DNA from 2 places in the Bacillus daqingensis genome. Region 2 is predicted to be linked to the other one. Evidence: riboswitches for the same ligand, from Rfam matches in the RefSeq annotation. Region 2 holds a riboswitch; the other holds the start of a gene.

Region 1 (12,445 bases), on a different contig from region 2:
GGAGAGCCGGAAGAACTCGATGCCATCATCTGGACTGCCGGTATTCAGCCGAATAAGCTTGTACGTGATATTTCAGAGCGCCATCATCTGGAGACAGACCGGATCGGACGTGTTCAAGTGACAAAGTATCATACGATCCCCGGATTTGATAACGTCTTCATGGTTGGAGACTGCGCTGCCTCTGATCATGCACCGAGCGCACAGCTCGCCGAAGCACAGGGAGATCAGATTGCTGTTCTGCTCCGCCACAAGTGGAACGGTCAGCCTTATCCGGAAACGATGCCGAAGATGAAGCTTAAAGGCGTCCTCGGCTCGCTCGGAAAAAAGCACGGCTTCGGCCTCATGGGCGAACGTCAGCTGATCGGCCGGGTGCCCCGCGTACTGAAATCAGGTGTCCTTTGGATGTATAAACACCATTCAGGCTCCTGATACGTAAGCTCTATAACAGGCACAAGCCTGCCAGCAGAATGAAGCAGTCTATTGACCAAAAACGCACCGGCTCCATGCCGGTGCGTTTTTGCCTTCTTTTATTCGGGCTGTGCTTGTTCGATTGATTGGTACACCTGCGGCAGCCTCGGATCACCTTCTGCAATGACTTCTCCGTTTAATACGACGAGCGGATAGAAAAATTCGTCGTCCAAAATCCGTTCAGCATACGATTTTTCTTCATCGGATTCCGGTGCTTCTATATCCACGTAACGAAAATGTATCTCCCGGTCCGGATACTTTCTCGACACAGCGGCCTCGAGCCATTCCATCGTCTCTTTCGCGCTCGGCAGGTGGATGCAGCTGGCGCATTTCTGTTCAGCACCATACACAGTTACTTTCATGCCTTCCCACTCCCTTTCCTGCCTTCATTTTACCATTTCCCAAAACAACCCGGAAAGATTTTAAGCCTCATACATAGATTTTTAAACCGACTAATACTATAATGGGAACAAAGGAAAGGAGTGTATGTTATGACAACAGATACAATGGAGTCACAAGTTCAGGAAGTACTCGATAAACTGCGTCCGTTCCTTCTCCGTGATGGCGGTGACGTAGAGCTCGTAGATATTGAAGAAGGTGTGGTTAAAGTACGTCTTATGGGCGCCTGCGGTTCATGCCCAAGTTCAACAATCACACTGAAAGCTGGTATTGAGCGTGCCCTTCTTGAAGAAGTGCCTGGCTTTACTGAGCTTGAACAGGTATTCTAAATCACATACCGCATAGAAAAACGCTGCCGGTTCAGGCAGCGTTTTTTCATTGGTTGTCAGGGACTCTCCGGCTCATTAACCTGTGTGACAGCTCCGGCGCCATTCAAAACGCCTGCAATATTTCGGGCGGCCAGTCGAATCATCTCGTTTCTCGTGCTGGTCGTAGCACTCCCGATATGCGGCAGAGCGGTGACCTGAGGCAGTGTCAGCAGCGGATGTGAGGAGCGAATCGGTTCGTCTTCAAATACATCCAGCCCCGCACCTGCCAGCTCGTGATGCTGGAGCGCGTCAAACAGGGCCTCTTCATCAACGAGCGGACCTCTGCCGATATTGATCAGATGGGCCGTCGGCTTCATTATGGCAAGCTCTTCACGGCTGATCATATGTTTCGTTTCCGGTGTCAGCGGTGCTGTCAGTACAACAAAATCGCTGTTTCGCAGCAGGTCCTCTTTCTCCCGGTACACGACGCCGAGCTCCTGCTCCGCCTGTTGTTTACGTGAGCGTGTGTGGTAGCCTACCTTCATGCGAAAGCCTGATGCTCTGGCTGCGACGGCTTCCCCGATACGCCCCATTCCAATAATACCGAGCGTCGCTCCGTATACATCCGCTCCTGCAAACATATACGGGCCCCACTGAGTCCATTTATCGTCTTTGATGTAGCGCTCTGCTTCTGTCACCCTGCGCGCCGAAGCCATCAGCAGCGCAAAGCCCAGATCGGCTGTCGCTTCCGTTAAGACATCCGGGGTATTGCAGACAGCAACCCCTCGTTTGCTGCATGCCTCAACGTCAATATTATCAAACCCGACCGCAAGATTAGCTGCTGCTTTTAAGCGGGGCGCGTTCTCCAGCAGCTCTTTATCCACACGGTCACTCAGCATCGTCAGCAATGCGTCTGCTGAAGCGGCTTTCTCCAGCAGAACATCGCGTGGCACCGGTTCGTCAGCTTTTTCCCAGCATTCCACCCTGGCATGCTTTCGAAGCTCCTGCAGGTGTTCATCCGGCAGCTTTCTCGTCACGTACACATACGGCTTTGTCATTTCGTTTCCACACTCCATTCATCAAGCGTTGTTACGGTAAAATCAGGCCGCTGCTTCTGCCATGCCCGATCTTCAGGACGGGTGAAACCCGAAAATACGAGCAGTGTCGCAATCCCGGCACGTATCCCCGCCATGATATCCGTCTCGTAGTTATCCCCGACCATGACTGTCGCGGCAGGAGGCGTACCGAGACGCTTCATAGCCTCTTCCATAATAATCGCTTCCGGTTTCCCGATAAACGTCGGCTCCACACCTGTCGACACGTGAACGACAGAGGTCAGTGACCCGTTACCCGGAAGCATCCCGCGCTCTGTCGGCACAGCTTTATCTGCGTTTGTTGAAACAAACATCGCTCCGCCTCGAACCTCTAAACAGGCTGCAGCCAACTTTTCATAGGTTATCTGTCGATCGATTCCCATAACGACAGCATCGGCGCGTTCCGATACCCTGCTGTGTCCTGCAGCATCTAGTGCGGAGAGCAGACCGTGTTCTCCGATCGCATAGACGTTCAGAGCTCCGTGTTTTCGCTTTAAATAAGAAGCACATGCTTCTGCTGATGTCATTACCTGGGAAGCTTTTGCCTGAATCTCCATTTCCTGCAGCTTTTCTGCAATTTGTTCCGGTGTTTTGGAGGAATTGTTTGTGACAAACAAATAAGGAATCCCGGCGTTAACAAGTCTGTCTACCAGTTGTTTTCCTGCATCAATACGCTCTGTGCCCCGATACATGGTCCCGTCGAGGTCGAGCAGGTATCCGTCAAACTGCCTCATGAGCGATCCTCTTCCTCAGGCAGGAAGGCGGAAACCGGACCCAGCTCGTTCGTCAAATACGTCCGGACACGACCGGGAAACGATTCAACCGCCCGTTTACCGGCATCTGCCTTTTTCGTCAGCTCGTCCAGATTTGTTCTTGTATATTCCTGCAGCAGCTGCTTCCGGAGCGGCAGCAGCTTTTCGATGCTGTCTGCTTCTTCTTGATTCACCACTTTCTCATCCAGCAGGATCGCCACAATGTCTTCGAAGCTGCCCGGATCGCGCATAATAAAGCCGTCAATCATTTGATTGCCCACATCCATCATCGTTTCCACTATCATATGAGCCGCCCGCTCAAATGCAAGCTTCCCTTCGATGGTGTCCGCTCTCGAGTCGCTGTAAAGGTAATCGGTTAGTTCTTCCATGTACTGAAGCCGTTCTTCTATTAGCTTGCGATCGACAAAATACATAACGTTGACCTCCTAATTAGTATGTCACATTGAAAGCGCTAAATCGAAATATTCATCATTTATTGGCTGATTATCGTTTTAATTGTATGTATTGTTTGATACTATAAATAAGGATTTACATAACGATTCTATTATACATGTTTTCATGAATGATTTGGAGGAATGAGAATGGACAGGGAACTGGCACTGGAAGTCGTACGAGTTACTGAAGCAGCGGCACTTGCATCGGCTCAATGGATGGGAAGAGGACTGAAAAACGAAGCAGATGACGCAGCAACGACAGCGATGAGAGATATGTTTGATTCCGTCAACATGAATGGAACCGTTGTGATTGGGGAAGGCGAACTGGACGAAGCACCGATGCTGTATATTGGCGAAAAGCTCGGCACCGGAAACGGGCCTGAGGTTGACATTGCCGTCGATCCGCTTGAGGGGACGAATATCGTGGCAAAAGGACATCCGAACGCTATGGCCGTGATTGCTGTCGGAGACCGCGGTACGCTGCTTCATGCACCGGATATGTATATGGAAAAACTCGTCGTCGGTCCGGAAGCAGCAGGCCTGGTCAGATTGGACGATCCGATTGAGAAGACGATTGACATCGTTGCGAAAATGAACGATAAACGGGTTCGTGACGTCACCGTAATTATTCAGGAGCGGGAACGCCATGCCGACCTTGTCCGGCGCGTACAGGAAAAAGGAGCTCGGGTAAAGCTGTTTGGAGACGGCGATGTGGGAGCCTCGATCGCCACCGTTATGCCTAGGACAGGTATCGATTTATTTGTTGGAACCGGCGGCGCACCGGAGGGCGTGATTTCTGCTGCGGCGATCAAAGCGTTAGGCGGAGACATGCAGGCACGGCTTGTTCCGCACAATGACGACGAATTTGAACGCTGCGTGAGCATGGGTCTTGCGGATCCCCGCTGCCTGCTGGGACTGGACGACCTCGTAAAGGGAGAAGACGCCATCTTTGCCGCAACAGGTGTATCAAGCGGGGAACTGCTGGAAGGAGTACGCTTTCTGGGACAGGATCTCGTTGAAACCGATACGATCGTTATGCGGGCAAAGACGGGGACGGTGCGCTTTATTAAAGCCCATCACCGTCTTAACCGTAAGCCTCACCTTCAGGAAACGGAATAAACGAACAAGCACGTCCGGATCAGCTGATCCGGACGTGCTTGTTTTATGCTTGCTCTGCTTCCTGCTTATTCTCCCGGCTTTCCTGCTGCTTAGCGCTCGTTTTTTTCAGCACAAAGTAGGCGCAGCCGAAATTACAGTATTCATAAATGTACTCCTGTAAAAAGCTGATTTTCGTATCAGGTGACGATTTACGATGCTGTTCCTCAAAGAAACCTTTTAGTCGAAGCTGCTCGTAGCCCCAGTCCCCTACGATATAATCGTATTTGTTTAAAATATCGCTGTAGCGGTTTTTAAAAGCTTCTTCATCCCAACCGTCCCGTACGTCTTCTACGATTTCATACGTATTGCCTGACATGGTAATCAACGGCTTCACCTGCCTTTCTGCTGCCTGGGCACCAGTGATTAAGCATTAGCCTGTGCTGCATTTACCTGCTCATCTGCATGGTAGGAAGAGCGAACGAGAGGTCCTGCTTCACAGTGCTTGAATCCTTTGGAAAGTGCGATTTCTTTCAGTTCTGCAAATTCTTCCGGAGTCCAGTATTTTTTGATTTTTAAGTGAGACTTTGTCGGCTGCAAATATTGGCCGATCGTCATAATATCCACATCTGCTGCGCGCAGATCGTCCATCACTTCGATAATTTCTTCTTTCGTTTCACCGAGACCAATCATAAGACTGGATTTCGTTGGAATCGCCGGATTGAGCTCCTTTGCTTTCTTTAACACACCGAGCGTTCGGTCATACGTAGCTCGAGCACGCACGCGCGGCGTCAGACTGCGGACCGTTTCAATGTTGTGATTGAAAATTTCCGGCTTCGCATCAATCAGCGTTTTGACGTTCTCTTCTTTACCGCCCATATCAGAAGGAAGCACTTCAATGCTCGTATTCGGGTTCATCGCACGCACCTGCCGCACGGTTTCCGCAAACACTGCTGCCCCGCCGTCACGAAGATCGTCGCGCGCTACAGCTGTAATGACGACGTGCTTGAGTCCCATGACCTGAACAGACTCTGCTACTCGCTGCGGCTCATCCCAGTCAAGCTCATTCGGCAGGCCTGTTTTTACTGCACAGAAGCGGCATGCTCTCGTGCACACATCCCCTAAAATCATAAACGTTGCGGTTTTACGCTCTGCCCAGCATTCGTGAATGTTCGGACACTTCGCCTCTTCACACACTGTATGCAGGCGCTTCTCTCTCATTAATTTCTTTAATCCTTTATACGACTCGTTCGTATTCAGCTTTATCTTCAACCACTCGGGCTTACGCAGATACTCCTCCTGCTTGGCCATAGAAGCTCACGCCCCTTCATTAGATTCATTATTACTTTACCATAATAATGCATTCTTCTCCAAGGCGAGGAGTGTGATTTATTTGAGAACTCGTTCCTTTTTCCTGCACCATCCTCCGGCAGCTGATCCATCCGTTCATAGAAGATAACGTTCTTGGTCAAAATAAGCCTTTCCCACCTGAAACCTCTTTAAACGTACAAAGCTGCTGGAACTGCTTCTCTTTTAAGAGCGTTTACAGCGGTCACCCTGAGAAAGAACCGAAGAGAAGCCCTAGGCAGGCTAGGTAAGCAAAGAGGAATACAACCAGACGAATAATCAGGATAGCTGATAGACTTTGTCAACAGCCTGAAAAGAGCAGCCCCTGAAGAAGGGCCGCTCTTTTGAAATATGCTGATTTAGTCCAGGCTTTTTTTAGGCTCCGAAAATATTTTGGAACAAGATCCAGGCGATTCCGATTGGGGCAACGATTCGAAGCATCCAGAGCCAGAGAACGCCGAATGGCGAGTTCGTCAGACCAGTTTCCTTCAGTGCATCAACCTGGTTCCAGCCCCATCCGACGAACAGCGCTACGATCATTCCAGCTAGAGGAAGCGTATACTGGTCCGTGATCGTATCGATCAGATCAAGGAATGGCAGTCCGAAGAATTCGAACGTGAGCGGTCCGCCCTGGCTGAGTGCTGACGGGATACCGAATACGGTAACCGCAATACCTGCAAGAAGCGTTGCTTTACGACGGTTCCAGTTCAGTTGGCGCATCACATACGATACGCTTACTTCCAGCAGGGAAATCGCAGAAGACAGTGCAGCGATTGCGACCAGGAAGAAGAAGAAAATCGCAAAGATCGTACCTGCTCCGCCCATCTGGTTGAATACTTCCGGAAGTACGATAAAGATCAGACCAGGGCCTGCGTCCGGCTCTACGTTTGCAAACGTGAATACCGCAGGGAAAATCACGATACCTGCGACGATCGCAAACAGTGTATCAAGCGTCACAACACTACCCGCTGCCGTCGTCAAATTCGCTTCACGAGACAGATAGCTGCTGTAGGTGATCATTGCACCCATACCGAGTGAGAGCGTAAAGAATGCTTGTCCAACAGCAGAGGACCATACCCCAGGCTCTGCAAACGCGGACCAGTCCGGTGTGAACAGGAAGGCAAGACCTTCGCCTGCGCCGTCAAGGGTCAGACTGTAAACAGCTAAGAAAATAAGGATGATGGCAAGGAGCGGCATGAAGATTTTATTCGATAGCTCAATCCCCTTCTTAACGCCGAAGAAGACAATTCCGAGTACAAGGGCCATGAAGATGACCTGCCAGACAACCGGTGCTGCAGCTCCGCCGATAAAGGTCACGAAGAAGTCAGCGTAGTTGCCTTCCCCTACTCCAGTTGCCTGTCCAGTCAGATAGGCGAAGAAATAGTAAACAACCCAGCCGGCAATAACGCCGTAAAAGGACAAGATTAAAAAGGACGTCAGCACCCCTAGAATACCACCGATGACCCAAGGTTTCCCTGGTGCAATATTGTTGTAGGATCCGACTACATCAGACTGTCCGCGGCGTCCGACGGAAAATTCCGCAAGCAGGACCGGCAGCCCGATCAGGAAGATACACAGCACATAAATGAGCAGAAAAGCGGCACCCCCGCTTTCGCCGGCAACATAGGAAAAGCGCCAGATATTTCCGAGTCCGACGGCGGACCCAACTGCCGCAAGGATAAAGCCAAGTTTCGTTGCAAATTGTTCTCGTTGATTGGTAACCACGATGAAATCCCTCCCTCTCTATTTATCGAACCATGGTACGCTATTCGTATGATCTCCCCCTGATACTTCCCTCCTTATCGATTTCCATAATTAATCAAAAAAGGCTTCTTTGCTATTTCATTATAATTATATAATGGAAAATTGTCAAAGACTTTTCTGAATATTTCTTTTATGTAGAAAATTGAAATTATCGTTGGTATATCAACGTTTTCGACGGGTTTCTACACGTTTTGCAGTATCCTCATGGAAAATTAATTATTTTTTTCTCATAATGTATACAAGCGCGTATAAACACCGTTATACGAGGACTGTATCGTAACGAGCCAACCTTCATGAAAAAAACGAGTGTCTTTCCGCAGGAACACGGAAAAACACTCGTTCAGGGTTTCGGTTTTATGATATTGCGGCAGAACGATCATCTAACCGCTTCGTGTAGATACGAATGCCGAACAGCAGCAGCACCAGCATCCCGGCTCCGGCAGCGAGCCCAAGCAGCGTGCTGCCCGTAAGGCCGAGCACGAGGAATGAGGCGGATGCCGTGACACCGATTAGAAGCGCATACGGCAGCTGCGTGAGCACGTGATCGATGTGATGACTCCCTGCACCTGCTGAGGACAGAATGGTCGTATCCGAAATCGGTGAGCAGTGATCTCCAAAAATGGATCCGGCCAGAACAGCCGCCAACACTGGCAGCATGAGCGTAATATCAACAGCCGCAGCGATATCTCCGGCAATCGGCAGCATGATGGCGAATGTGCCCCAGGAAGTTCCTGTGCTGAATGCCATAAATCCTGCAAGTACAAACAGCAGAACTGGAAGCAGCGCCGCTGGAATAAAGGTATCCACCTGTGATGCCAGGTACTCCCCTGTTCCGAGCGCATCAATGACTTCAATAATCGTCCATGCAAACACGAGAATATATACAGCCGGAAGCATCGACTTCACGCCGCTCCAGAGTCCGAGTCCGATCTGAGAAACACGGATACGGCGGACGAAAGCGAGGATGAGCGCAGATGCAAAGCTGATTAACCCGCCGTACAGCAGTGCAGCAGCGACGTCTGTGTTTTCAAACACAGCCAGGATGCTGGCTTCCCCTTCCGTTCCTTGAATGCCGGTGATGACCATAAACAGAACGGTTGCTCCGATAAGAATTAAAATGGGGATAACTAGATCGGCAACCTTCCCATCCGTTTGCGGAACAGTCTCTTCGTTTTCGCCAGGTATAGCCCCGCGGGAACGGTCTACCAGTTCACCTGTTTCGATTGCCCGGTGTTCATGTTTACGCATCGGTCCAATATCCAGCTTCCAGTAGGCGACGGCAAATACGGCAATGATCGCAAATACCGCATAGAAATTCATCGGTGCAATCATCAGAAATGCCTGCAGCGATCCATACTGGGCTACGCCATGAGTGGCCAGAATCCCCCCGATAATCGTGATGATGTACGCACCCCAGCTGGAAACCGGTGATATAACGCACATCGGCGCTGCTGTCGAATCGACGACGTAAGCAAGCTTCGCCCGGGAAATACGATGCCTGTCCGTCAACGGTCTGCTGACGTTCCCGACCGTTAAGCTGTTGAAATAATCATCAATAAAGATGATGATGCCAAGGAAGCCAGCAGTGAACTGTGCTCCTGCCCGGGTTTTCACACGCGCAAGCGCCCACTCCCCAAATGCACGGCCACCTCCGGTGATCGTGATAAGAGCTGCGATCATCCCCAGCAGAAAGAGAAACAGAATAATATAAAATTCCCACGTATTCACCCCGTCAGCTGTCCAGAAAATCGACGTGACGGTTCCTGCTATATCGGCAATGGCCGCATTTACAAACATATCCTCTGTCTGATGCACCATCAGCGCACCGACAATAATCCCTGCTCCGAGTGACAGCAGCACACGCTTTGTAATCAGTACAAGTACGAGTGCGAGCACCGGCGGCAGCAGTGATAAAATTCCATGTTCCACGTTCGTCATCCTCCCTTTTATCCATACAAAAAGAGCAGGGGAAGCCCCTGCTCGTTGTATCACAGTTGATTCCTCCGTCAGGCAGCTCTCCACAGTTCCCTGTGACAGTGCTTTATCTGTTCAATAAAGCCCCAGCTGAATGAACCGGCTGTCCATTCGCTTCGGCAGCATTGCCTTTCCCGAATCGTCCCTGCCCTGCCGGACTCGGATTCGGTACTGATCGCAGCTGCTCCTCCACCTCACATGACGTGAGGTATCTACCATTTATTCATTATGACTGTGGAATCATATCACAGATTCTGACCGTCTTCAACCACTCTCTCCAAAGTCTGAAAAGTGTGAGGATGCTGATTTTTCTCATCCATTTGACCGTTCATCTCCGCTGTAACGGCCCATTCCTTTTCGTCGAATGGAGGAAAGAACGTATCGCCTTCAAACGAAGCATCGATGCGTGTCAAATACATACGTGCGGCATAAGGAAGAAACATTTCGTACAGCTCTGCTCCCCCCATAATGACGATTTCTTCGTCTTCCGCTGCGAGTGCCAATATGTCATTCATATCGCTGATCGTTTCGATTCCTTCATGCGAAAAAGAAGCGTTGCGCGTCAGCACGAGGTTACGCCGTTTCGGGAGAGGTCTGCCGATTGATTCAAACGTCTTACGCCCCATCACGACCGTTTTATGCAGCGTCGTCTGCTTGAAAAAAGCTAGATCGCCCGGCAGCTTCCACGGCATGCCCCCGTCCTTACCGATGACCCTGTCCCGATCCATGGCCGCAATCATCGAAATCATACCGACACCTTCCCTTTAATCGCAGGGTGCGGATCATATCCGGACAGCTCAAAGTCCTCGAACGTAAAATCTTCGATTCGCTTTACATCCGGGTTGAGCTTCATGATTGGCAGCGGGCGCGGATCGCGCGAAAGCTGCTCTTTTACCTGCTCTACATGATTATTATAAATGTGCACATCGCCAAACGTATGCACAAAATCCCCTGGCTTCAAGCCGCATTCCTGAGCGATCATCATTGTCAGGAGCGAGTAGGAACCGATGTTAAACGGCACCCCCAGAAACACATCCGCCGACCGCTGATACAGCTGGCAGGAAAGTCTGCCGTCTGCCACATAAAATTGAAACAGGCAGTGGCATGGTGCAAGCGCCATTTCATCAAGCTCTCCTACGTTCCAAGCGTTCACGACCATTCGACGTGAATCCGGATTCGACTTAATCGTGTCAATCACGTTCCGCAGTTGATCGATTTGTCTGCCATCCGGCGCCGGCCAGCTTCTCCACTGCCGGCCGTAGACGGGACCAAGGTCCCCATCGTCACCAGCCCACTCGTTCCAAATTCGTACGCCGTTCTCCTGCAGGTACTTCACGTTTGTATCACCTTTAATGAACCAGAGCAGCTCATAGATCATCGCCTTTACGGCCATTTTCTTTGTCGTCACAAGTGGAAAGCCTTCTTCTAAATTCATGCGCATCTGATAGCCGAATGTGCTGATCGTTCCTGTACCGGTCCGGTCTTCTTTAGCAGTTCCGTTCTCTAAAACGTGTCTGCACAGATCGAGATAGGTTTTCATGAGAATCCTCCTTTTATTTCGTCACCGGCGATGCCTTGCCGTACGTCTTTTCCAGCTTCCAGGCAAGTACATCCCGCAAAAATTCCGGCATAAAGTACTGTTTTGAATGGAGATCATTCATCAGCGGATATAAATGGCTGAACGTAAATAGATCCGGAACAGCCAGGCTGTAGATACGGCGGTCTTCAATCAGCCGCTCGGCATCTCCATTTATGAGGCCCTCCCTGCCATAAAAAGATGTCATTCCAAGCACTTTTCCGCGAAAGCCGTAGCCTCGCAGACGGTAGTGAATCATCGTTTCTTCATTGGAAAGACGGATGATTTTCTTTAAATCGGTTCCCTCGATTTTTACGACAGCAGGGTTGATTGGATGAGGACAGATTTGATGGAGATGATGCCGCGTGACCTGGCCTGCAGGCAGGCTGTTTAACAGCAGTCCGGCATTGAACATAGCTGCATCTGCGCTGCACCACTCACGAAGGCCCTCTGCGGCAAGTGCGGTAAGCGAGGACGGTTCATACCAGGAAACGTGCAGCGCTTCAGGCAGTTCAGCGACCGGATGATAAAGCTGAGGCAGTGCTTCTGCTTCCAGCCGCTCCAGATGACGCCCGGTTTCGCCATCCCCCCGGATGCCCTTTACTTCATGAGTGTGAATATGCTTGACACGCGCCGGACTGCCGCTTTCTGTTTCGATCGTAATTTCGCCAATATGGGAAGCGGAACGTCCGCACTGGTGAATCCACGTTTGATGATGCAGCTCGCCATTCTCCAGAACATGATGCGTATGGGCTCCGAGTATCACCGAGATAGCTGGAAACGCCTCTGCTAGTTCGCGGTCAAGCCGAAGTCCGAGGTGGGATAAACAGATGATGCCGTCAGCATGCCGGCTCATCTCAGGGAGAAGCTCGCCCATCTCCTGCAGTGGGTCTTCCACTTTCCATCCGAGCTCCTCATAAAACTGATAAAACGGAATGGTTAATCCAACGACCGCAAGCCGGTAGCCATCCGGGAGTATGTAAAGCTCCCACGGCTTGCACCAGGATGGACGATTACCATCCGGATGGTACAGGTTGGCTACGAGTACATCAAACTCTGCTCGTTCATAGAGAGATTCAAGTGCCGCTTTCGGCAGTGTGATGCCTTCGTTATTACCGATGGTCACTGCGTCATAGCGCATCTCGTTTAACAGCTCCGTGTTTCCACGACCCATCAGGCCTTCTGTTAACGGGTGCACCCGGTCGCAGTGATC
Region 2 (12,445 bases):
ACCTTTTACTGGTCCATTTGTGAACGTCCATCTATTTTTTGCAGGCTCCCTGTCGAATAAAACAGGACCGTCAGAAAACGCATATCTGACGGCCCTCTGTTCTTCTCTGTTAACTTGTGCGGCTGCTTTCTTTCTGGAGGAGGCTGTACCTTTCTTCCAATTTAACGAGATCTTCAAGGCTTTCTCTGCGAATAACGCATTCATGTCGTCCATTTTCGACGAACACAACAGCCGGACGTAAAATCCGGTTATAATTGTTAGCCATGGAATATCCGTAGGCTCCGGTTGAAAACACGGCCAAAAGATCCCCGCTGCCTGCTTTAGGAAGGTCCAAATCCCAGATCAGCATATCGCCGCTTTCGCAGCACTTGCCAGCGATGGAAACCTGTTCTTCAATCGGATCATTAGCACGGTTTGCCAGCAGTGCGGAATATTCTGCCTGATAAAGAGCCGGACGAATGTTGTCGGTCATGCCACCATCAACAGACAGGTACGTCCGGACGTCCGGAATTTCTTTTCGTGCTCCAAGCGAATAAATAGTCGTTCCGGCTTCACCGACAAGTGCCCTGCCCGGCTCGATCCATATTTCCGGAACCGGCTTATTCATGGAAGCTGCTTCGTTTTTCACTTCTTTGACCATACGGGTAATATAATCACCGAGCGGAAGCGGCTTATCACCTTCTGCATAGCGGATTCCAAAGCCACCGCCCACGTTAAGCACCTGTGGATAAAATCCAAACTCATGATTCCACTTGCGAATCGAATGAAAGACTGCACGAACTGCTTCTTCAAATCCTTCCGCCCGGAAAATTTGAGAACCGATATGGGAATGCACGCCCTGCAGACGAAGCCACTTGTGATCCTTCAGCATGTTGACTGCCTTGTCCGCCTGACCACTGTTCAAATCGAATCCGAATTTTGAATCTTCCTGTCCGGTTGAAATATATTCATGCGTATGGGCTTCTACTCCTGGAGTAATCCGGATCAGCACGTCCATCTGCTGCTTCTTTGATTCTGTCAAGGCCATGAGCCAGCTCAATTCCGTAAAGTTATCGACGACAATGCAGCCGATTCCATGTTCAACAGCCATCTCCAGCTCCTGCGGAGTCTTATTGTTGCCGTGGAAATGAATATTTTCCATCGGAAAACCGGCTTTTGCAGCGGTATACAGTTCTCCCTCAGAACACACGTCCAAGCTCAGGTCCAGATCAGCAGCCAGCTCCAGCATGGCGATACAGCTGAAGGCTTTGGATGCGTATGCAATTTGATAGTTTACCTGTTCATTCTGAAAAGCTTGATGGAACGCAGCTGCACGCCTGCGGATATCCTCCACATCATAAACAAATAAAGGCGTTCCATATGCTTCTGTCAAAACAGCAGCATCTACTCCTCCAATTTCCAGTCTTCCTGCCTCGTTGATCCGCTGAGTTCCATATTGAACCAATTCAAATCTCTCCTTTACAAACATTATCCCGGCTGCCGCCCCTAAATAAAAGAGGAATGATGGCAGCTGCATCCATCATTCCTCTCGTCTAACAACGATCGGAAAGATAGTTCTCCACAACTTCCTGTGACAGTGCTGCACTTCTTCAGTGCAGCCCCAGAAATGCACGGCTGGACATCCGTGTTTTTCTTCGGCCGGCGGGCCTTTCTGCTGCTCGTACCACTTGTCCTTATCCCACAGCATACTGATCCCTTTACCGGCACCTCTATCTTTCTTCTATTCAGTTCTGGCTAATATAGCACAGGTTAGCAGGCTTTGCAACTCCGAGCTTCAGCGGATTACTTCATAAATTAATGTTGGCGAGGACACACGCTCCGCACGTATTTCATAGGCTTCTCTTACTAGACTGCGCGCATCTTCCTGTGATTCGGTATCAGAGTGCAGTACAGCTAGCGATTCTCCAGCTTCAACATAATCACCAATTTTTTTACGCAGCGAGATGCCGACCCCGTGTTTAATCTTACTTTCTTTCGTTTCTCTGCCGGCACCTAAGTACATCGCGGCAGTCCCAATGGAATGAGCTTCAATTGCTGTTATATACCCGGCAGTTTTTGCAGGGACGTCAATGGAATGAGAAGCGCCAGGGAGAAGATCTGTATTTTCTACCATAGACACATCGCCACCCTGGGCAGCGACAAACGTTTTCATGACTTCAAAGGCTTCTCCGTTGTCAAGATTCGCAGCGAGTTTCTCATACGCTTGCTCATAGCTGTCGAATACCCCTGCAAGCAGAGCCATATGACTTCCAATTTCAAGTGAAAGCTCACGGAGATCCTCAACGTTTTTCCCTCGAAGAACATCTACTGCTTCTCGAATCTCGTTTGCATTTCCTATTTCGTAGCCGAGCGGCTGATTCATATCACTAATCACAGCAACTGTATTTCTACCGAGATTTGTACCGATGGTCACCATTTCCTGAGCCAGTTTTTTCGACTCTTCCAACGTTTTCATAAATGCTCCGGAGCCTGTCTTCACATCCAGCACGATGCTGTCAGCGCCTGAGGCAATTTTTTTACTCATAATCGATCCGGCAATGAGAGGAATTGAATCGACTGTCGCCGTTACATCACGAAGTGCATACAACTTCTTATCGGCCGGTGCCAGGTTGCCGGTCTGGCCTGCCACGGCAAGTTTATTCTCATTTACAAGCCGGATAAAATCCTCTTTGCTTACTTCTACATTAAATCCATTGATTGACTCCAGCTTATCAATCGTACCTCCCGTGTGGCCAAGCCCTCTGCCGCTCATTTTAGCCACCGGCACCCCCACCGACGCTACAAGCGGACCGATGATAAAACTGATCTTATCTCCAACTCCTCCAGTAGAATGCTTGTCTACCTTATGGCCGTGAATCGAAGACAGGTCGATCGTTTCACCGGAATCAACCATCGCCTGAGTCAGGACGGCTGTTTCTCTGGCGCTCATTCCTTGGAAGTAAACCGCCATTAAAAGAGCTGACACTTGATAATCAGGAATGGAATCGTTCGTGTAGCCCTCAATGACGTAGGCAATTTCCTCATCGGTCAATTCCTGTCCGGAACGCTTTTTTTCAATTACATCTACCATTCGCATCTTCCAGCACACCTTCCCTGTGCGGCAACTCAATCCGAAATCAAGTGCCTCACGTTTATTTTTATCCGTTCAGCTTGTGCACAATAGCCTTAACGAGCTGTATGAAATCCTGCTTAACGGCTTCCGTCGTTTCCATTACTTCATCGTGGGTAAGCGGCTGATCAAGAATCCCCGCTGCCATATTTGAAATACAGGAAATTCCGAGAACCCGCATTCCGCAGTGGCCGGCAGTGATGACCTCTGGAACGGTAGACATACCGACCGCATCTGCACCAAGCACTCGCAGCATACGAACCTCTGCCGGTGTTTCGTAGGACGGTCCAGTCGTTCCGGCATATACGCCTCTTTTAATGTCAATTCCATGTTCTGAAGCTGCATCTGCAGCAAGACGGATCATGTCCGGGTTATAGGGCTTGGACATATCCGGAAAACGCGGCCCCTGCGCTTCTACATTTTCCCCAATGAGCGGATTGGTCCCAAACATGTTAAGATGGTCCTCAATCAGCATCAAATTGCCAGCATCAAACGATTCGTTGATGCCGCCCGCAGCATTTGTCACGATCAGCTCGGTTACCCCAGCTGCTTGCATAGCTCTCACAGGCAGCGTAACGAGCTCCATTGGATAGCCTTCATAGAAATGGAAGCGGCCCTGCATCGCGACGACATCTCTTCCCTCGAGCTTCCCTGCGACAAGCTGACCTTTATGGCCTGCAACTGTAGAAGCTGGAAAGCCGGGAATATCCTGATATGGAATAGCTACAGGATTTTCAATCTCATCTGCTAAGACACCCAGACCGGAGCCGAGGATTAAGCCAGTCTCCGGCTTCAGGCTGCCAAGCTTTTCGTTGATATAAGCTGCTGCTTCGTTGATATGATTCATGCTTTTTTTCCTCCTGTCAGTTCGTTTAAAAAGCTGGTGCCGTATTCCGGCATTGTAACCTTAAAGTTATCCGCAACAGTCGCTCCAATGTCAGCGAAAGTACTGCGTCTTCCTAAATCAACGGATCGATTAGAAGAAGGACTGTATGCTAAAAGCGGCACGATCTCCCGTGTGTGATCAGTTCCATGATGAACCGGATCGTTTCCATGATCCGCGGTGATAAGCAGGAGATCATCTTCTCGAAGTCTGCTAATGATTTCCGGCAGTCTTGCATCAAATTCCTCCAGCGCCTTTCCGTATCCGATCGGATCTCGCCGGTGGCCAAACTTTGCATCAAAATCAACAAGGTTTAAGAAGCTGAGGCCGGTAAACTCACGGTCTACTGTTTGCACAAGTTTATCCATACCGTCCATATTCGACGTTGTACGGAGCGAATCGGTCACGCCTTCATTATCGTAAATATCCGCAATTTTACCGATGGAAATAGAATCGAAGCCTCCATCTTCCAACGCGTTCATAACCGTTTCGCCAAAAGGCTTCAGTGCGTAGTCGTGACGATTGGACGTACGTTCCCACGCTCCATCTGAACCAACAAACGGCCTCGCAATGACACGACCGATCATGTAAGGATCTTCCAGCGTCATTTCCCGGACCGCTTCACAAATGCTCCAGAGCTCCTCCGGAGGAACAACTTCTTCATGAGCAGCAATCTGCAGAACGGAATCTGCAGATGTATACACAATCAAGTCTCCTGTCCGGACGTGTTCGGCTCCCAGTTCATCAAGAATATCGGTCCCCGAAGCCGGTTTGTTTCCGAGAATGCCTCTCCCGGTGTGTGCTTTAATCTGATCGATCAAAGCGCTTGGAAAACCTTCAGGAAACGTGCGAAACGGCTGATCAATGTAAAGACCCATGATTTCCCAGTGCCCGGTCATCGTATCTTTGCCGGCTGACTTCTCTATCATCGTTCCATAAGACCCAATTGTTTGTTTCGGCTGCGACACCCCTTTATATGTCTTGATAGAGCTAAGTCCAAGCTGATCCAAATGAGGCATTTGCAAGCCGTTCATTTTTTCAGCGATATGACCAAGTGTATCAGCGCCCGTGTCACCAAATGCCGCTGCATCCGGTGCTTCACCTATCCCTACAGAATCCATTACGACGAGAAAAATCCGCTTATAAGCTCTCATGTTTGTCACTCCTAACTAAATAATGAAGAAATCTTTGTTCTGTTGTCAGAAGTCAGACCTCTATTCAAAAAGCATCACGCACGAGGATGATGCTGTGTATACACTTCCCTCATGCGTACTTTTGTTACGTGTGTATAGATTTGCGTGGTCGAAATATCGGCATGTCCAAGCATTTCCTGAACAGCGCGCAAATCAGCTCCATTTTCCAATAAATGTGTAGCGAATGAGTGGCGCAGCATGTGCGGAGAAAGCTCTTTTTCAATTCCCGCTTCCTGTGCCAGTTTCTTAATAATTTTCCAAAACCCTTGTCTCGTGAGAACGTTTCCGTGATGATTTAAAAAAAGATCGTCACTCTGCTTCTTTTTCATCAATTCAGACCGTCCGTAATCCAGGTAGTTTTGCAGGGCCGTTGATGCATGGCTGCCCAGCGGAACTATTCGTTCTTTGCTCCCTTTTCCTCTGCACTGGACAAATCCCATCTGTAAATGGACATCCGATGTTTTTAACGTACAAAGCTCTGTCACCCGCATTCCTGTTGCGTACAACAATTCGAGCATGGCTTTGTTCCGCAGCTCGATCGGCTTTTTCTTTCCGGCAGGCTCATCGAGAAGCTTCTCTACTTCTGCAGCAGAAAGCACTTTTGGCAACCTGCGTTCCTGCTTCGGTGCATCAACGTCAGAGGAAGGATCCTGAGCCGACAGTTTTTCCCGCAGCATAAAGCGGTGGAAGGAGCGGACAGTAGAAAGCATCCTTGCTGTCGTAGAGGCTGCTCGTCCATTCTCAAAGAGATGCCGGAGAAAACCTGATATATGGTGACGCATGACATCGTTCCAATCCTTTAAATCAGCTGTTTGCTGGAGATATGCGGCATATGCACGCAGATCCCGTTCAGAGGCTGAAACGGAGTTGGGTGAAAGGCCTTTTTCAACCGTCAAATAGTGAATGAATGTTTCTATTTCATGGTGCACATCCTGCCACCTCCTGCTTCTTTCAGAATACCACAGGTACGTACCTTTGTGCAGTTGGCATTGAAAAAATGTCCTGAATTTTATTGACTATGCGATATATTCTTCTGAATCAATAGCTGACAACACAAAAAACCTCAGAATAGTCTGAGGCTTCCGTTCAGCGTAAGTTATAGAATGGGACTTCTTGCTGGTACAGCGACTACCTGCCGTTACACCGATGACAAATACCGTGAAACGTAAGCCGGTGATCTTTAATGTCGAACTTCCACCGCTGTTCCACGATCTTCTCCACATCACCAAGCAGATCCTCCTGAATTTCATCAACTGCTCCGCACTCCAGGCAGACTAGATGATGATGAAAGTGTGTGGCACCTTCTTTACGAAGATCATAGCGGGACACGCCGTCCCCGAAATTAATTTTGTCTACGATTTTCAATTCGGTAAGAAGTTCAAGCGTCCGGTACACTGTGGCAAGCCCAATTTCCGGATATTTTTCTTTGACCAGCATGTAAACATCTTCGGCGCTGAGGTGGTCTTCCTCATGTTCGAGCAGCACTCGAACGACAGCTTCCCGCTGCGGAGTGAGTTTATAGCTCTGGGAATGAAGTTGTTTTTTTATTCTTTCAATGCGCTGCTCCATTGACAGTCGTCCTCCATTCAGCAGCTCCTGTATGAGCGGAGCTTGCCTTCATTTCTGCTATTATTATAAGCAGTATTGAAAATGGGTGTCAAATGATAATGATTATCATAACAATATAATAATAATTATTATTTAGGTCTGCTTGATGACCGTTCTTTTTGCAGCTGCAGGTATTGAACAGCATACAGCGTTTTAGCATCATGAATGGTACCATCTTCTATAAACGCTGATGCTTCTTCTAAACTGACCTCAGCCATCTCAACAAATTCATCGTCATCTGCAGCTTTGTGTCCGGCCTTTAGATCTTCAGCAATATAAATATGTACAAGTTCATCCGCGAATCCTGGACTCGTATAGAACGAACAAAGGAATCTGCATGATCCTGCTTTTATTCCTGTTTCTTCTTCCAGCTCTCTAACTGCACAAACTTCAGGGCTTTCTCCCTCATCCAATTTCCCGGCCGGGATCTCTGCAATTACTTTACCTAATGCTTTTCTGTACTGATAAACGAGAATGAGCTTATCATTGCGGAAGCAGATGATGCCAACTGCTCCAGGATGACGGACAACCTCCCGTTTGCTTTCCTTGCCGTCCGGCAGTCTCACTGTATGATTTTCTAACTCAATTATGCGCCCTTGATAAATGCGTTCTTTATGTAAAGTTTCTTCATGCAAATGGTCCTTCATCATTATCCCTCCATGTTCTGAGCATAGAGGATTCCTTGCAAAACTGCAATTGCTCTACTAGAGTTAATTTAAAGGAGGGGTTGGATGCAGACTAGTACGATTGGCAATTCACTCATTAAAGCTTCTGTATTAGGTTTTGGATGTATGTCGCTTCCGGAAGATTATAAGGAAGCAGAACGAATTCTGCACGCCGCTGTGGACGGCGGAATTACTTATTTTGATACAGCCGATCTTTATCAATTTGGGCGCAACGAAGAAAACGTAGGCAGAGGCCTTACACCTTACAGAAACAGCGTCACAATCGCAACGAAAGGGGGAAATGACTGGAGCTCTGACCAGACAACCTGGAGCTGGAATCCGTCTAAATCTTATTTGATGGAAGCCTGTAAGCAGTCGCTGAAGCGTCTCAACACTGACAGCATTGATGTATACCAGCTTCACGGCGGTACAATCGATGACCCCTTCGATGAAACGCGGGAAGCTCTCGAATTATTAAAGCGGGACGGATTGATTCAGGCCTATGGAACCTCCTCTATACGACCGAATGTTATTAATAAATGGGCGCCTGTTACGGGTGTCGTCTCCAATATGATGCAGTACAGCATACTGGACCGCCGTCCTGAAGAACTCAGTGCCTTCCTCCAAGAGCATTCGGTTTCCATTATTGCCAGAGGTCCGCTGGCTAAGGGGCTCTTAACAGAGCGTTTCACACGTAAGCTCACAGATGAAGGGTATTTGTCCTACTCCGGCAGCGAGCTTCGTGACACACTGCATGATCTGCAAGCATATGCTTCGGACTGGGGCATGACTCTTAACAGCCTAGCTTTGCGCTACGTGCTGGCCGATCCTGCTTGTGATGTTGTTATTCCTGGAGCGAGCTCCGTTGAACAGGTTCAGGAAACGATTCTAGCAGCTGAAGCCGGTCCTCTTTCAGATCAACAGCTGAAGGACATTCGCTCGCTGACGAAAGCTGAGCACTATGAGAACCACCGAGTATAAAAAAAGCAGAAGCCATTGAACTGGCTTCTGCTTTCAGACTGTTGAAAAAGTCTTTCAACTTCCATGTTGATTCGTTTGATTGTATTTCCCCTCTGCTTACCTAGCCTGCCGTGGGCTGGCCTTCAGCTATTTCTCAGGGGCCCCTTTATGAAGGGAAAATGGCGCGGCTTCACTCGGACACAGGCTTCTCACGAGAAGCCTTCAAGACCTAGTCTGGCTCCGCTCGTACGTTGATGCCGTTGCAGATCTGAAGGGCACGGGATCTTCAGGCTGCGCGGCTTCCACGGGCACGCCGGACACATCGGGAAGGATCTATCTGTTTGGAAGCCGATCGTGCAGACCTAACCAAGTACGTGAAACAGACTGCCAGCTGCCGACATCGAAGGAGCTCGACTCCTGGAGGATCAGAACGAGGCGAAGATCCAGCGCTTCCGACGGAAGAAGGAAGCGGTTAGCTGAGCCCGTTCCCTCCGGAAAGCGAGTGTCCGCAGATACAGGCAGATGCAACGTTATTCACCTAACATGACTTCATCAACACTCTGGAAGCAGAAGCCATTGAACTGGCTTCTGCTTTTTTCATATTATGAAGGGAGGTAAATCCGTTTGGCGAATTCTGAACGATGCCCGTTATACGTGCTGCGTATGCTATGCCTCATCTTCGTATTGTTCTCTGATTGACAAGTACTGCTCTTCCAATACGTCATACGATATATAACCCGGACGGTTCATAGCCACTCTGCCGTCTGGTGTGATGATATACGTAGTCGGCATCACATATACACTGTAGAGGTCCTCTACAACGTCCTCCTCATCGATAATCACAGGGAACGGAATGCTGAAATCTTCCGCGAACTGCCTGACTGCATCTATTCCGGGTTCCGTAGCCGTTCGGTTTAGGCCAAGTACATGCACCCCATCATCTTTATAGTCTTCATAAAAAGCCGCAAAATCAGGCATTTCATCTCTGCAAGGCGGACACCAGGTCGCCCAGATGTTTAAAACGACATAATCGCCTTCCAGGTCTGCCAGGCTGAGCTGATCCTCATGGAGGGTCGGCAGAGAAAAGTCCGGTGCCTGCATGCCCGGCTCGGAGCCAACACCATCAAGCGGGTCCAGGCTGACCATTTCCTCTTCTGAAAGCGTCTCGCGTTCTATACCGCCGGCTTCCATATATGCTTCCAGCGCTTCACTGCTTTCTTCAGTGTCTTCCCCATAGTCGACAATAACGACTAAAGCCGCCCCTAAAGCTGCAGCCGCTGCTGCTAATGTAAACCACTTCCGCACGAACGATCCCTCCTCTTCTCTCAGTATAGTTTATAGGAGGGATGAACTTGAATCAATAAGGTGGCAGTTCCATGAACAATCTTTTTGTGCCTTCTCCAATACGTAACGCCACTTCCAATTTGATACCTCCGTTTGTATAAACAGGAAGAATGCAGTTTTTTCGCGAAACGCCATACTTTTCAGTCTGATTCTGGTAAACTAAATTCGTCTGTTGTTCATTTACATATTTAAGAGGAGCGTGCACGCATGTCGTTAATTGAAGCTATCATTTTTGGGATTGTTCAAGGAATTACAGAGTTTCTTCCAATCTCCAGTACAGCACATATCGTTATCACACAAATGGTATTCGGTTATTCATTTCCAGGTCTCGCATTCGAAATTTATTTGCATCTAGCCTCTGTCCTTGCCGTAATCTTTTACTTCCGCAAAGATGTGATTGAAGTAACTGCCGGCTTTCTGAACTACATCATGAAACGGTGTGCCGAGGATAAAACAATGTTCTTGTTCGGCGTTTATATTCTGGTCGCAACTGTCATCACGGGCGGGCTTGGCGTTCTCCTCTCTGATTTCTTTGGCGATGGAATGAAAACGCCTGCTATTATCGCTCTCGCCTTAACCCTCACCGGGTTTGCGCTGATTTTCATCGAGCGCTTTCATCGCTACGGCGCGCGGAAGGAAAAGGATATGACTGTCAAAGACTCCGTTATTGTAGGGCTTGGTCAAACGCTGGCGGTCTTCCCCGGTATATCCCGTTCCGGAGCTACGCTTGTGACCGGACTTTTAATAGGGCTTGATCGGGATACGGCTGTCCGCTATTCCTTTCTGCTGGCCATTCCTGTGATTTTAGGATCTACCGTTCTGGGTGTCAGAGATATCTCTGCAGATATGATCAGCTACATTGGCGGTCTTAACCTGGTTGTCTCGTTTGCCGTAACGTTTATCTTCTCTCTTCTCGGTATTATCTGGCTGATCGATTTCCTGAAGAAGAGTAAGTTGATTTATTTTGCGATTTATTGTTTTGTTGTTGCAGCTCTCGTATTCTTCCTGATTGATCCAAACACCGTTATGGATGTATAAGTGTGTTTCACTGTGGACGAAACAAGGTGCTTGCTAGAATTCACAAATAATGCCGGCGATCAGGAATCTGATCGCCGGCATTTGCTACCTCACTTATTTGCTGTGAATGGTTAGAATCGTTGTTTCGCCTGCAATGACGTTTTCGCCCTCTACTTTATCCATCGAGGCCACTGCGTCACCATTCGTAATGATTACTGGAGTAATTGTGCTCTCAGCTTTCTCATTGACGAGGTCAAGATCGAATTCGATCAGCGTATCTCCCGCCTTTACTTTATCTCCTTCGCCTACATAAGCTTTAAAGCCTTCTCCCTGCATATTGACCGTTTCAATACCGATGTGCAGTAAAATTTCGACTCCATTAACCGTTTTGATTCCTACCGCATGCTTCGTTGGGAACAGCTGCATAATTTCACCCGTTACCGGTGCAACAATTTTACCTGTTGATGGTTTTACAGCGACGCCGTCTCCCATCATTTTTTCTGCGAAAGTTGGATCCGGCACTTCGGATAACGCCACAACTTCTCCATCGGCTGGACTGACGAGAACATCTTTCCCGTCTGCTTCCGGCATCTGCACCTCTTCTTTTTTCTTATCTAGACCAAACAGTTTCTTAAACATGTAGTCAGACTCCTTTCGCGTTTCAATTGTATATACAACTACAAAATACGGTTTACAGTATACGTCGAACACGACGCTGATGCAAGCACGGGCTCATGTTACTTTCGTTCCCCGATTAGGGGTGAGCGAAACCAATTGTCAGTCATAGCGCATTTTGCGCGTCATGCCGCCGTCCACCTTAATTTCTTCACCGTTGATAAAGTTATTTTCGGGTTTCGACAAGTACCAGCATAATGAAGCGATGTCTTCTGGACGGCCGATTCGCCCTGACCAGTGCATCCGGTGGTAATAGTCATCATGTGTTGCCCCTTCGGTGTCGATCCATCCGGGACTGATGGCATTTACCGTAATGCCTTCAGACGCCAGGCTGGCAGCAAGTGCATGCGTAAGAGCCGTGACCCCGCCTTTTGAAGCAGCGTATGCTTCACTGTCCGGCTCTGACATCGTCGCCCTGGTAGATGATATATTTATAATCGCACCACCGTTCATTCTCGCTGATCCATACTGACTCATCAGCATGACCCCAGTGAGATTTGATGCAATCACTTCATTCCAGACTGAGAGCGGGAGCGTTTCAAACGGATGAAAGGTGGAAATTCCCGCGTTATTAATAATGACATGAAACGTTTCTGGAAGCTCTTCCCTGCTGAACAAGGATTTTATCTCATTCTCTTCTCCAACGTTGCATACAAAAGGCGTTGCCCTGCCTTCGATCTCTTCAGCCCGCTTCATTACGTCGGCTGATTTATCGATCATAAGCACATGAGCACCTTTTGCCGCAAAAAATGATGCACAGCTTAACCCGATTCCAGATGCTGCTCCGGTAATAAGTACATTTTTCATATTATCATCCTCCATCCTGGTTAGTATGTCCTCTCTGGTAAAACTTGTGCGGCTCCGGTATACTTTCTGCAGATAAAGGGAATAGCATCAACGGAAACCCGTTACTTAGAAAGGACGTGTCGTATGCCTCATCGTTATGATAATTACTTATTTCGTTTTTTTGTAGTCTGGTACGCAATCGGCG

Evidence for each region. A riboswitch is a leader RNA that binds a small molecule or an ion and turns the genes downstream of it on or off. The one in region 2 is predicted to bind lysine.
Region 1: another riboswitch for lysine. It lies ahead of ACFO4L_RS10850 (Na+/H+ antiporter NhaC family protein); the one in region 2 lies ahead of lysA (diaminopimelate decarboxylase).

What each region holds. Positions count from the first base shown of each region.
Region 1 is NZ_JBHSGK010000011.1:259,730-272,174, reverse strand. It holds gene ACFO4L_RS10900 (NAD(P)/FAD-dependent oxidoreductase) at 1-429, shown strand, start outside; gene ACFO4L_RS10895 (YuzD family protein) at 528-830, opposite strand; gene ACFO4L_RS10890 (NifU family protein) at 960-1,196, shown strand; gene ACFO4L_RS10885 (2-hydroxyacid dehydrogenase) at 1,253-2,233, opposite strand; gene ACFO4L_RS10880 (TIGR01457 family HAD-type hydrolase) at 2,230-3,003, opposite strand; gene ACFO4L_RS10875 (DUF86 domain-containing protein) at 3,000-3,455, opposite strand; gene glpX (class II fructose-bisphosphatase) at 3,624-4,595, shown strand; gene ACFO4L_RS10865 (YutD family protein) at 4,639-4,950, opposite strand; gene lipA (lipoyl synthase) at 4,998-5,882, opposite strand; gene ACFO4L_RS10855 (sodium-dependent transporter) at 6,294-7,646, opposite strand; gene ACFO4L_RS10850 (Na+/H+ antiporter NhaC family protein) at 8,037-9,611, opposite strand; lysine riboswitch at 9,686-9,856, opposite strand; gene folA (type 3 dihydrofolate reductase) at 9,902-10,405, opposite strand; gene ACFO4L_RS10840 (thymidylate synthase) at 10,402-11,196, opposite strand; gene ACFO4L_RS10835 (bifunctional metallophosphatase/5'-nucleotidase) at 11,210-12,445, opposite strand, start outside.
Region 2 is NZ_JBHSGK010000021.1:39,078-51,522, forward strand. It holds gene lysA (diaminopimelate decarboxylase) at 110-1,444, opposite strand; lysine riboswitch at 1,544-1,720, opposite strand; gene ACFO4L_RS15700 (pyrimidine-nucleoside phosphorylase) at 1,775-3,076, opposite strand; gene ACFO4L_RS15705 (purine-nucleoside phosphorylase) at 3,138-3,956, opposite strand; gene deoB (phosphopentomutase) at 3,953-5,146, opposite strand; gene xerD (site-specific tyrosine recombinase XerD) at 5,221-6,114, opposite strand; gene fur (ferric iron uptake transcriptional regulator) at 6,314-6,754, opposite strand; gene ACFO4L_RS15725 (NUDIX hydrolase) at 6,883-7,440, opposite strand; gene ACFO4L_RS15730 (aldo/keto reductase) at 7,525-8,439, shown strand; gene ACFO4L_RS15735 (TlpA disulfide reductase family protein) at 9,085-9,723, opposite strand; gene uppP (undecaprenyl-diphosphatase UppP) at 9,970-10,800, shown strand; gene ACFO4L_RS15745 (PTS sugar transporter subunit IIA) at 10,894-11,418, opposite strand; gene ACFO4L_RS15750 (SDR family NAD(P)-dependent oxidoreductase) at 11,557-12,261, opposite strand; gene ACFO4L_RS15755 (carotenoid biosynthesis protein) at 12,385-12,445, shown strand, end outside.